DNA from 2 places in the Streptomyces sp. NPDC051064 genome. Region 2 is predicted to be linked to the other one. Evidence: riboswitches for the same ligand, from Rfam matches in the RefSeq annotation. Region 2 holds a riboswitch; the other holds the start of a gene.
What was found. Region 2 has a riboswitch for thiamine pyrophosphate ahead of thiC (phosphomethylpyrimidine synthase ThiC). Riboswitches for the same ligand answer to the same signal wherever they lie in the genome.

Region 1 (5,883 bases), on a different contig from region 2:
ACGGCCTGCCGGTCGGACACCGTGCAGGTGAGGACGCGACGCAGGATCCGCAGGACCCGACGATGCCGGGTCCGCTCAAGACACGCAGGAGCACGTGGTGATCGAAGAAATCCTCCTCGAGGCCGAGGAGAAGATGGAGAAGGCCGTCGTGGTCGCGAAAGAGGACTTCGCCGCGATCCGGACCGGCCGCGCGCACCCGGCGATGTTCAACAAGATCGTCGCCGACTACTACGGCGCGCTGACCCCGATCAACCAGCTCGCCTCGTTCTCGGTTCCCGAACCGCGGATGGCCGTGGTGACCCCGTTCGACAAGACCGCGCTGCGCAACATCGAGCAGGCGATCCGCGACTCCGACCTCGGCGTCAACCCGAGCAACGACGGCAACATCATCCGCGTGACGTTCCCCGAGCTCACGCAGGACCGCCGCAAGGAGTACATCAAGGTCGCCAAGACCAAGGCCGAGGACTCCAAGATCTCGATCCGCTCCATCCGCCGCAAGGCCAAGGAGTCGCTCGACAAGCTCGTCAAGGACAAGGAGTCCGGCGAGGACGAGGTCCGCCGCGCGGAGAAGGAGCTCGACGACACCACCGCGAAGTACGTCGCGCAGGTGGACGAGCTGCTCAAGCACAAGGAAGCCGAGCTGCTCGAAGTCTGATGAACGACTCTTCCTGGGGCGCCCCGCAGGGAGCCGGCTACTGGAGCGCGCCCGAGGTGGGGGGCGCTCCGGCGGGTCCTGCATACGATGTGCACGGTGCCCAGCAGACTCGGCCCATGCCCATCGTGCCGGACGTTCCCGACGCAGGTAGAGACGCTGACGACCGCGACGACCGGAACGGGGACGCCGCGCGCGTCAGCGGCCCCCTGTTCCGTGACGAGAAGCCGCAGGAGCCCATGTCCACCCCGCTGCCGTCCCCGCCGCCGCCCAAGAAGCGTGCGGGGCGTGATCTGCGTGCCGCCATAGGTGTCGGTGTCGGTCTCGGTGCGCTCGTCGTCGGCTCCCTGTTCATCGTCAAGGCGGTCTTCGTCGGCGTGGTCGTGCTGGCGGTGGTGGTCGGCCTGTGGGAGCTCACGTCCCGCCTCAAGGAGCGCAAGGGCATCAACGCCCCGCTCGTGCCGCTCGCCGTCGGCGGCGCCGCGATGGTGGTCGCCGGCTATGTGCGGGAGGCGGAGGGCGCCTGGGTCGCGATGGCGCTCACCGCCCTCGCGGTGCTCGTGTGGCGGATGACGGAGCCCCCCGAGGGGTACCTCAAGGACGTCACGGCGGGCGTCTTCGCCGTGTTCTATGTGCCGTTCCTGGCGACGTTCGTCGCGATGATGCTCACCGCGGACGACGGTGCCTGGCGTGTGCTGACCTTCCTCCTGCTGACCGTGGTCAGCGACACCGGCGCGTACGCCGTCGGCTGGCGCTTCGGCACGCACAAGCTGGCACCCCGCATCAGCCCCGGGAAGACCCGTGAGGGCCTGTTCGGCGCGGTCGCCTTCGCGATGGTGGCCGGCGCCCTGTGCATGGAGTTCCTGATCGACGGCGGGAGCTGGTGGCAGGGCCTGCTGATGGGCCTCGCCGTCGCCGCCAGCGCCACGCTGGGGGATCTCGGCGAGTCCATGATCAAGCGGGACCTGGGGATCAAGGACATGGGCACGCTGCTGCCCGGCCACGGCGGCATCATGGACCGGCTCGACTCGCTGCTGCCGAGCGCCCCGGTCGTATGGCTGCTGCTGGTGCTGTTCGTCGGAGCGGGCTGAGGCCCTCGGGTCCGCGCCCCGCTCTCTCGGAGGGCCCGCCGTCCGGCGGGCCCTCCGAGCGTGCTCAACGGCGTCGGGGAAACTTCCAGCCGTTCCTGCGGAGCCGTACGAGGATGTACACCCCGCATAGGGACCACACCCCCAGGAATGCCCATGTGAACCACGGGGGCCCTGCCAGCGCTCGGCGAGTTCGACTGCTGACGGCACATGAGGGTCATGGGCTGCGTGTGCCCGCGCCCCGGGCGGGGACATTCCGCGTGTGTGCCGTGGCTCCGTACCCCTGGTCGCCCGTGGGCGGTCCGCAGATACTGGCAGCATGGAATTCGCCGTATTCATGACCCTCCCCGGGCTGGTCGTCGGCCTGACGCTCCTGGCCTTCGTCGATCAGCTTCTGCTGCGTGCGGGCCGTGCGGGCGTCCTCCCCTGGCGCAACGGCGCCCGCCAGGGGCAGATCTCCGCGACAGGATTCGAGCAACTGCACGCGAGCTTCTCGCCGGGGAAGCAGAACGAGCTCAAGGAACGGCAGTCGGCTCTTCTGATGCGCGACGACGAGGAGGACGGCGCGCCTCCGAACCGGACCACGGTGGACCTGGCGATGGGCACCGCGGTGGTCCGATTGCCGAAGCCGGGCCGCCGGGAGCCCGGTAAGGCCTGACAGCGGGCAGGACGGGCCACCGACTCGGACGCGCATGCGATTTCGGGTGCCCGTGTGCGCCTCCCTCCCGCCGTGCGATCGGTCACGGTTCCCGCAAGCGCGCCGAGCCGTCCCAGGGCCGTCGGGGGCGCCTACGTCGGCTGATGGCGGCCGAGGGTGCCCGAGGCCACCGGCCCCTCACCTCTCCTGAGCCTGCGGAGGTCTCTGGGACCGCGGCGTGTCTGTAACACTGGAGGAACCATGCCTAAGCCCGGAGAACTCACTTTCGTCGCGCCCCGTGGAGCCAAGCGGCCGCCGCGGCACCTCGCCGACCTCACCCCCGACGAGCGCAAGGAAGCAGTCGCCGCGACCGGCGAGAAGCCCTTCCGTGCCAAGCAGCTGTCGCAGCACTACTTCACGCGGTACGCGCACGACCCGGCGGAGTGGACCAACATCCCGGCCGCGTCGCGGGAGAAGCTCGCCGAGGCGATGTTCCCCGACCTGATGTCGGTGATGCGCCACATCAGCTGCGACGACGACACCACCCGCAAGACGCTCTGGAAGCTGCACGACGGCACGCTCGTCGAGTCCGTCCTCATGCGCTACCCGGACCGGGTGACCATGTGCATCTCGTCACAGGCCGGCTGCGGGATGAACTGCCCGTTCTGCGCCACCGGGCAGGCGGGACTCGACCGTAATCTGTCGACCGCCGAGATCGTGCACCAGATCGTGGACGGCATGCGGGCCCTGCGCGACGGGGAGGTCCCGGGCGGGCCTGCGCGGCTGTCCAACATCGTCTTCATGGGCATGGGCGAGCCGCTGGCCAACTACAAGCGCGTGGTCGGGGCGATCCGCCGGCTGACCGACCCGGAGCCGGACGGCCTCGGGCTGTCGCAGCGCGGGATCACCGTGTCCACGGTGGGTCTGGTGCCGGCGATGCTCCGCTTCGCCGACGAGGGCTTCAAGTGCCGCCTCGCGGTCTCGCTGCACGCTCCGGACGACGAACTGCGCGACACCCTCGTCCCCGTGAACACCCGCTGGAAGGTCGGTGAGGTCCTGGACGCCGCGTGGGAGTACGCGGAGAAGTCGGGGCGCCGCATCTCCATCGAGTACGCGCTCATCCGCGACATCAACGACCAGGCCTGGCGGGGCGACCGGCTGGGCCGGCTGCTCAAGGGCAAGCGGGTGCACGTCAACCTCATCCCGCTCAACCCGACGCCGGGGTCCAAGTGGACCGCATCGCGGCCCGAGGACGAGAAGGCCTTCGTCGAAGCGATCGCCGCCCATGGTGTGCCGGTCACCGTCCGGGACACCCGCGGCCAGGAGATCGACGGCGCCTGCGGGCAGCTGGCGGCGTCCGAGCGCTGAGGCGGTCCCGCGTACGGGCTGGATCCGGCCGGTCCGGCGTGATCCGGCCGGTGTAGCCTGGCCGGGAAAGCAACTTCATATTCCGACAGGGGAGCGCCACAGCGCTGAGAGTGCGGCACCGAGGACAGGTCGGCCGCAGACCCTCTGAACCTCGCCCGGGTCATTCCGGGTAGGAAGTTCGGACCTTACTCAAGCTGTTGCGCCCTGCCCGCTCGCCGAGCGGGCAGGGCCGCGTCTCTTCCTGGTCACCTCCAGGAGGACATCACCATGAACACCACGACGAAGTACGCGGCGACCGCGCTCGCCGCCGCGCTCGGAGTCACCGCGCTCGCGGGCTGCGGGGGCTCCGACGACAAGTCTTCCGGTGACACGGGAACCGGTTCGAAGACCGTCACCCTCGTCAGCCACGACTCGTTCAACGCCTCGGACGCCGTCCTGAAGGCGTTCACCAAGGAGACCGGCTACAAGGTCAAGGTGCTGAAGAGCGGTGACGCCGGGGCAGCGCTCAACCAGGAGATCCTGACCAAGGGCTCCCCGCGTGGCGACGTGTTCTTCGGCGCCGACAACACCCTGCTCTCCCGTGCCCTGGACAACGGCCTGTTCACGCCGTACGAGGCGAAGGGCCTGGACCGCGTCGCGGCCGACACCCAGCTCGACGCCGACAAGCACCGGGTCACACCCATCGACACCGGCGACATCTGCGTCAACTACGACAAGCAGTACTTCGCCGACAAGAAGCTCGCCCCGCCGAACTCCTTCGACGACCTCCTGAAGCCCGCGTACAAGAACCTCCTCGTCACCGAGAACGCCGCGACCTCGTCACCCGGCCTCGGCTTCCTCCTCGGCACCGTCGCCAGTCAGGGCGAGAGCGGCTACCAGGACTACTGGAAGAAGCTGAAGAGCAACGGCGTCAAGGTCGTCGACGGCTGGGAGCAGGCCTACAACGAGGAGTTCTCCGGCTCCGCGGGCGGTAAGAAGGCCAAGGCCGACCGGCCGCTCGTCGTCTCGTACGCCTCCAGCCCGCCCGTCGAGGTGCTGTACGCCGATCCGCAGCCCAGCGAGGCCCCGACCGGTGTCGCCACCGGCACCTGCTTCCGCCAGATCGAGTTCGCCGGACTGCTGGACGGTGCGAAGAACGAGGCAGGCGGCAAGGCGCTCCTGGACTTCCTGATCAGCAAGCGGTTCCAGGAGGACATGCCGCTGAACATGTTCGTGAACCCGGTGGTGAAGGACGCGAAGCTGCCGGAGCTCTTCACGAAGTTCGGGGCCACCGTCGACAAGCCGGAGACCGTCGCACCGGAGAAGATCGCCAAGAACCGTGAGCAGTGGGTCCAGTCGTGGTCCTCGCTCGTCGTGAAGTAGTCGCGCGGCCCCCGTGGAGGGGGAACGCGGTGCGGCTCGGTCTCATGGCCGTGCCTGTCGCGTTCTTCGCGCTGTTCTTCGCCTATCCGGTCGTCGCCATCGTCGGCCGGGGCCTGAAGACGGACGGAGACTGGCAGTTCGGCCGGATCGGCACGGTGCTGAGCCGGCCGGACATCCTCGACGTCCTCTGGTTCACCACCTGGCAGGCCCTCGCCTCGACCGTGCTCACCCTGCTGATCGCACTGCCCGGCGCCTATGTCTTCGCCCGTTTCGACTTCCCCGGCAAGCAGCTGCTGCGTGCCGTCGTGACCGTGCCGTTCGTCCTGCCCACCGTCGTCGTGGGCACGGCGTTCCTGGCGCTGCTGGGGCGCGGCGGGTTCCTCGACGAACTCTGGGGGATCCGCCTCGACACGACCGTGTGGGCGATCCTGCTCGCCCATGTGTTCTTCAACTACGCGGTGGTCGTACGGACCGTCGGCGGCCTGTGGTCCCAGCTCGACCCCCGGCAGGAGGAGGCCGCCCGGGTGCTCGGGGCCGGCCGCCTCGCCGCCTGGCGGCGTGTCACCCTGCCCGCGCTCGCCCCGGCCGTGGCCGCGGCGGCTCTGATGGTCTTCCTCTTCACCTTCACCTCCTTCGGGGTCGTCCAGATCCTCGGCGGTCCGGCCTACTCCACGCTGGAGGTGGAGATCTACCGGCAGACCGCTCAGCTGCTCGACCTGCCGACGGCCGCCGTGCTGACCCTGATTCAGTTCGCCGCTGTCGGAGGGATCCTCGCC
Region 2 (5,883 bases):
GGCCGACTGGACCGAGGCGCCGTTCACGGCGTCCAGCAGGTCGCACGTCTCCGTGTGGAGGAAGCCGCCCACGGTGTGAAACCCGGACGGCCGGCGGCGGCTGTGCGCCACCGGGCCGTGGGGGGGGCTCTCCAGGGCCCCCGCCACGGCCATCAGGTCAGTCCGCCAGGGGCAGGTACACGCGGTTGCCGCTCGCCGCGAACTCCCTGGACTTCTCCGCCATCCCCGCCTCGATCACGGCCTGCTCGTCGCCGTGCTCCCGCCGGATGTCGTGGGAGATCTTCATCGAGCAGAACTTGGGCCCGCACATCGAGCAGAAGTGGGCCGTCTTCGCGGGCTCGGCCGGCAGCGTCTCGTCGTGGAACTCCCGCGCGGTGTCGGGGTCGAGCGCCAGGTTGAACTGGTCCTCCCAGCGGAACTCGAACCGGGCGTCCGACAGCGCGTCGTCCCACTCCTGCGCCCCGGGGTGCCCCTTGGCCAGGTCCGCCGCATGAGCGGCGATCTTGTACGTGATCACACCGGTCTTCACGTCGTCACGGTTGGGCAGCCCCAGGTGCTCCTTGGGCGTGACGTAACAGAGCATCGCCGTCCCCCACCAGGCGATCATCGCCGCGCCGATGCCCGAGGTGATGTGGTCGTACGCCGGGGCGACGTCCGTGGTGAGGGGGCCCAGGGTGTAGAAGGGCGCCTCCTCGCAGATCTCCTGCTGGAGGTCGATGTTCTCCTTGATCTTGTGCATGGGGACGTGCCCCGGGCCCTCGATCATGGTCTGTACGCCGAACCGCTTGGCGACGGTGTTGAGCTCGCCGAGCGTCCGGAGTTCGGCGAACTGGGCCTCGTCGTTGGCGTCGGCGATGGAGCCGGGACGCAGTCCGTCACCGAGCGAGTACGTCACGTCGTACGCCGCGAGGATCTCGCACAGCTCCTCGAAGTGCTCGTACAGGAACGACTCCTTGTGGTGTGCCAGGCACCAGGCGGCCATGATGGACCCGCCGCGCGAGACGATCCCGGTCTTGCGGCGGGCCGTCAACGGAACGTACGGCAGCCGCACGCCGGCGTGCACCGTCATGTAGTCGACGCCCTGCTCCGCCTGCTCGATGACGGTGTCCTTGTAGATCTCCCACGTCAGCTCCTCGGCCCGGCCGTCGACCTTCTCGAGTGCCTGGTAGAGGGGGACGGTGCCGATCGGCACGGGGGAGTTGCGCAGGACCCACTCACGGGTGGTGTGGATGTTGCGGCCGGTGGAGAGGTCCATGACCGTGTCGGCGCCCCACTTCGTGGCCCAGGTCATCTTGTCCACCTCCTCCTCGATCGAGGAGGTGACCGCGGAGTTGCCGATGTTCGCGTTGACCTTCACCAGGAAGCGCTTGCCGATGATCATCGGCTCGATCTCCGGGTGGTTGACGTTGGCCGGCAGGACCGCCCGGCCCGCCGCGATCTCCTCGCGCACCACCTCGGGTCCGACGTTCTCCCGGATCGCGACGTACTCCATCTCCGGGGTGATCTCGCCCCGGCGGGCGTACGCGAGCTGCGTGACGGGCCGGCCGTCACGGCTGCGGCGGGGCTGGCGCGGGCGGCCCGGGAAGACCGCGTCCAGGTTGCGCAGACCGCCCCTCGGCGAGGTGTGCTTCAGCCCGTCGTCCTCGGGACGCGCGGGCCGTCCCGCATACTCCTCGGTGTCCCCCCTGGCGATGATCCAGTTCTCCCGTAGGGGGGCGAGCCCCCGGCGTACGTCGGTGTCGGTGGTGGGGTCGGTGTACGGCCCGGACGTGTCGTACAGCGTCACGTCCTTGCCGGTGGTGAGGTGCACCTGACGGACCGGCACCCGGAGGTCCGGGCGTGAGCCCTGGACGTAACCCTTGTGCCAGCCGATGGACTTCCTGGCCTCGTCGCCCTCACCGTTCTGGGCGTTCTGCTTGGAGGCAGGCGTGCGTGCGTCCGCTGTGGTCATGAGACCTACTCCCTACGCCGGCATTACCCGGTAACAGGTTCGGCGGTCGGCGCAGCGTGTCCCGTACGGATATACGGAGGTCAGCGCCCTCTCAGCCCGGTGCTCCGAGCTCCCGCGTGTACAAATGCGCCTCCACGCTAACCTCCGTTCTGGTGTGCTGGCCAGAGGGCCTCCCCGGTTCTTGGGATGATCGCCGTGTGACGTCCCCCGGAAGCGCCCCCGAACCCCACGGCCCCGCATCAGGCAGCACACAGAGTCATGCGCACGGCCACACCCACAGCCACGGGCCTGCCGCACCCGTGTCCAAGCATCTGCGCAAGGTCATCGCGGCGGTACTGATCCCCTTCGCCACCGCGGTCCTGGTCGGCCTCGTGGCCTTCTGGCCCGGCGGGGCACCCGCCCATGAGCGCACAGGGGTCGGCTTCGACCGCCAGACCCAGGACGGGCAGGTCACCAAGGTCGTCTCGGTCGACTGCGCGGACGTCAACGCCTCGCAGGTGCCGCCGACCGGAGACACCTCCACCCCGTCGGGACGCGAAGCCGTCAACGAGCAGTCGGGGGAGTGCAAGAAGGCCACGGTCGAGGTGACCACCGGCAAGGACAAGGGCCGTACGTTCGTCGAGGTCGTCCAGCCCGACGCACCCCGGCAACTGCGCGAGGGCCAGGGAGTGGTCGTCGCGTACGCGCCCGACGCGCCCCGGGACCTGCAGTACTCGGTGAGCGACGTCGACCGCTCGTTCCCGATGGCGCTGCTCGCCGGGATCTTCGCCCTCGTGGTGGTCGCGGTGGGCAGGCTGCGCGGTCTGATGGCCTTGATCGCTCTCGCCGTCTCGTTCGCCGTTCTGACCCTGTTCATCCTTCCGGCGATCCTGCAGGGCTCGAATCCCCTGGTCGTCGCGGTGATCGGGGCCAGCGCCATCATGCTGATCGCCCTCTACACCTGCCACGGGCTGACGGCCCGCACCTCCGTGGCCGTCATCGGCACGCTCATCTCGCTGCTGCTGATCGGGCTGCTGGGCTCGCTCTTCATCGGCTGGGCCAGCCTGTCCGGGAACACGGATGACAACACCGGCCTGATTCACGGGCTCTACCCGGACATCGACATGAGCGGCCTGCTGCTCGCCGGTGTGATCATCGGCTCGCTCGGTGTGCTCGACGATGTGACCGTGACCCAGACGTCGGCGGTCTGGGAGCTGCACCAGGCGGACCCGACCATGGGCGTACGCCGGCTCTACCGGGCGGGTATCCGGATCGGGCGCGACCACATCGCCTCGGTCGTCAACACACTCGTACTCGCCTACGCGGGCGCGGCGCTCCCCCTGCTGCTGCTGTTCTCGATCGCACAGAGCAGCGTGGGCACGGTGGCCAACAGCGAACTGGTCGCCGTGGAGATCGTCCGCACGCTGGTCGGATCGATCGGGCTGGTCGCCTCGGTGCCGGTGACGACGGTGCTCGCGGCCCTGGTGGTCTCCGCGGACCGCACGGGGCTCGGCGCGGAAGCCGGAGCTCCTGCACCCGCACGGACCGGGAGGGGGCGACGCCGCAAGGCGTGAGCCGGGACACCGGACGCATGGGCCCGGGCCACCGGTGCTCGGTGGTCAGCCGGATCCTCCTTCTTCAGCCGGCGTTCTGTTCCTTGGCGAGGATGCGGCCCAGTGCCTCTTCCAGATTGCCGTCGAAGTCACCCAGCGTGTGCTCCTGCCCCAACGGCACCAGCTTGTCCGTCCGGTCGAGAAATGCCACAAGAGGTGCCGTGCCGGCCCGGAAGAGCGCACGGTCCGCGCCGACCTGAAGGCGGATGTGTACATCCGACAGCCCTTCGGGCTCGGTGGGGCCGATGTGCACATCGCCGTCACCACTGGGGCTGTTGAGACCGTCGAGCAGCAGCTCACGGCCGAATGCCCAGGTGACGGGGGCGTCACCTGGCAGGTGGAAGGTCATCCGGATCGCATACGGATCACTGACCTCGTACCGGAGCTCCACCGGAATACGGAAGGAGAGCTCCTCGGAGACGAGGAAGCTCATCATGACCTCTGCTTGAACCGACTCGCGCATCGTTCAACCCCGCAGTAGATGAAACTGGCCAGGAATGATCCCCCATGGCCCTATTGACGCCATCGTGGTGCACGCGATAGCGGATCACAAGGAGTGATTTTTCAGATACTGATAGAGAACACGAACGAGCGCAAGAGAGCGGTCACTTCGCAGCGTAGTTGTTCGACTGCGGGGAGCAACCGTTCTTCTTGGTGCAGTGGGAGAGAAACAGCCATGGCCGCCACGGCGGAACCGACAGTGATCGGAATGGCCGCACTGACAGTTCCCACGGCGTACTCCTGCCGTTCGACGACAGGTTCCGTACGTTTCATCGATCTCAGCCGGTTCAGCAACGCCTGACGGTCCCTTAGGGAGTAACGCGTCAGCGGCCGGACGGGGTGCCGGTCCAGATGATCCTCCCGCGCACGCTCGTCGAGCTGCCCGAGAAGGCACTGCCCGAGGGCGTGGGCATGGCCCGTCTCGCGGAACGAGGCCCACTCGTGCACCGCGGGGACGGCCGGCGTGTCCGCCACGGCGACCATCTCGATCTCGCCATCCTTGTACAGGGCGCAGTACACAGGGGCACCGATGACGTCCGCCCAGTGGGCGAGCGATTCGACGATCACTCCGGGGCGCGGCGTCGCGGGTCCTCCGCCCAGGCGCTCGGCCGCGGCTCCGAACAGGAAGACGCCGTTCTCCCTGCGGAGATACCCCTCATGGGTCAGGGTCCGCAGCAGGTGGTAAGCGGTGGGAAGGGGAAGCCCGGCCTCCCGGGCGAGCTGCTTGGCCGGCGCCCCGTCCCGGTGGGTGCCCACAGCCTCCATAAGTCTCAACGCCCGCTGAACCGAACCGATCAACGTCGGGACAGCGGTACTCGATGCCGTGGTCACAGGTCACCCCCAGGCATGGTGACGGGCTCTCAGCCCACCCGCGGGGGCCGCCCCCACGGGCCCGCCGCGAGCCTGGGGTCCGGAGACCGGACGGTCGCACAAACCACTGGGCAGGATGGTGACGGACCGTCATTTCCCAGCTGGCGGCAGCGGTACGCCACTGTATCCGCACGTTCAGTCACGAGTGAGGTTTCGACCGTGACTTAGCTCAGCTGGGCTAATCGCCGAATCCCGTTGCCGTCACCTGGTCTCCGGAACACCGCGTGACCGGGCGTCCGGCCACGCCTCCTACCAGTCGCTGCGCTCGGACGAGGACATGAACTTCCGCACGACGAAGATCAGGCCACCCACGAGGACGACGAATACCAGCGCCTTGAACAGCAGTCCGATGACGAAACCGACCACGCTGGCGATCAGCCCGCCGAACACGACGATCGCGATGAGAGGCACCGCGACCCACTTCACCCACCAGGGCATCCCCGCGAAAATCTCCCGCACCGCCATCGCCGCTACCTCGTCTCTGTGAGTTCCTGCTTCGATGCTAGAGGCGCGGGGGTGGCCGGCGGGCGCCCGGGAGCCCTTGAAGTCCCCTGAGCGATCCCCTAGGGAACATCGGGACGCGAGGGGCCCGGCCCCCGGGAGAGCCGGGTCAGCCCTCGGGCGGGGAGAAGATCACCATCACCCTGAGGTCCTCGGTGATGTGGTGGAACTTGTGAGCGGCGCCCGCCGGTACATACACGACGCTCCCCCGCGCCACCTGCGTGGTCTCCGTACCGACCGTGATCGCGGCGCGGCCGCTCACGACGAGGTAGACCTCGTCCTGCTTGTGCGGCTGCTGGGGGTCGAGGGCGCCGGCGTCCAGGGCGTACAGGCCCACGGACATGTTGCGTTCGCGGATGAACTGCAGATAAGCGCCGTCGTTGGCCGCGCGTTCCGCCTCCAGCTCGTCCAGTCTGAATGCCTTCATCGTCCGTCCGCCCCTCGCACCCGTGCTGGTCTGTCCCGGCG

Region 1: it holds a riboswitch for thiamine pyrophosphate, as region 2 does, so the genes downstream of both, ACIBCU_RS35980 (thiamine ABC transporter substrate-binding protein) here and thiC (phosphomethylpyrimidine synthase ThiC) in region 2, are expected to answer to the same signal.

The regions. Positions count from the first base shown of each region.
Region 1 covers NZ_JBITFK010000014.1:89,826-95,708, forward strand. The annotation lists gene frr (ribosome recycling factor) at 98-655, shown strand; gene ACIBCU_RS35965 (phosphatidate cytidylyltransferase) at 655-1,743, shown strand; gene ACIBCU_RS35970 (DUF6191 domain-containing protein) at 2,060-2,398, shown strand; gene rlmN (23S rRNA (adenine(2503)-C(2))-methyltransferase RlmN) at 2,639-3,745, shown strand; TPP riboswitch at 3,823-3,939, shown strand; gene ACIBCU_RS35980 (thiamine ABC transporter substrate-binding protein) at 4,013-5,107, shown strand; gene ACIBCU_RS35985 (ABC transporter permease) at 5,152-5,883, shown strand, end outside.
Region 2 covers NZ_JBITFK010000004.1:471,328-477,210, reverse strand. The annotation lists gene ACIBCU_RS17140 (class I SAM-dependent DNA methyltransferase) at 1-79, shown strand, start outside; gene thiC (phosphomethylpyrimidine synthase ThiC) at 158-1,951, opposite strand; TPP riboswitch at 1,944-2,077, opposite strand; gene ACIBCU_RS17130 (YibE/F family protein) at 2,149-3,504, shown strand; gene ACIBCU_RS17125 (SsgA family sporulation/cell division regulator) at 3,569-4,006, opposite strand; gene ACIBCU_RS17120 (helix-turn-helix domain-containing protein) at 4,108-4,875, opposite strand; gene ACIBCU_RS17115 (DUF5326 family protein) at 5,164-5,373, opposite strand; gene ACIBCU_RS17110 (cupin domain-containing protein) at 5,525-5,842, opposite strand.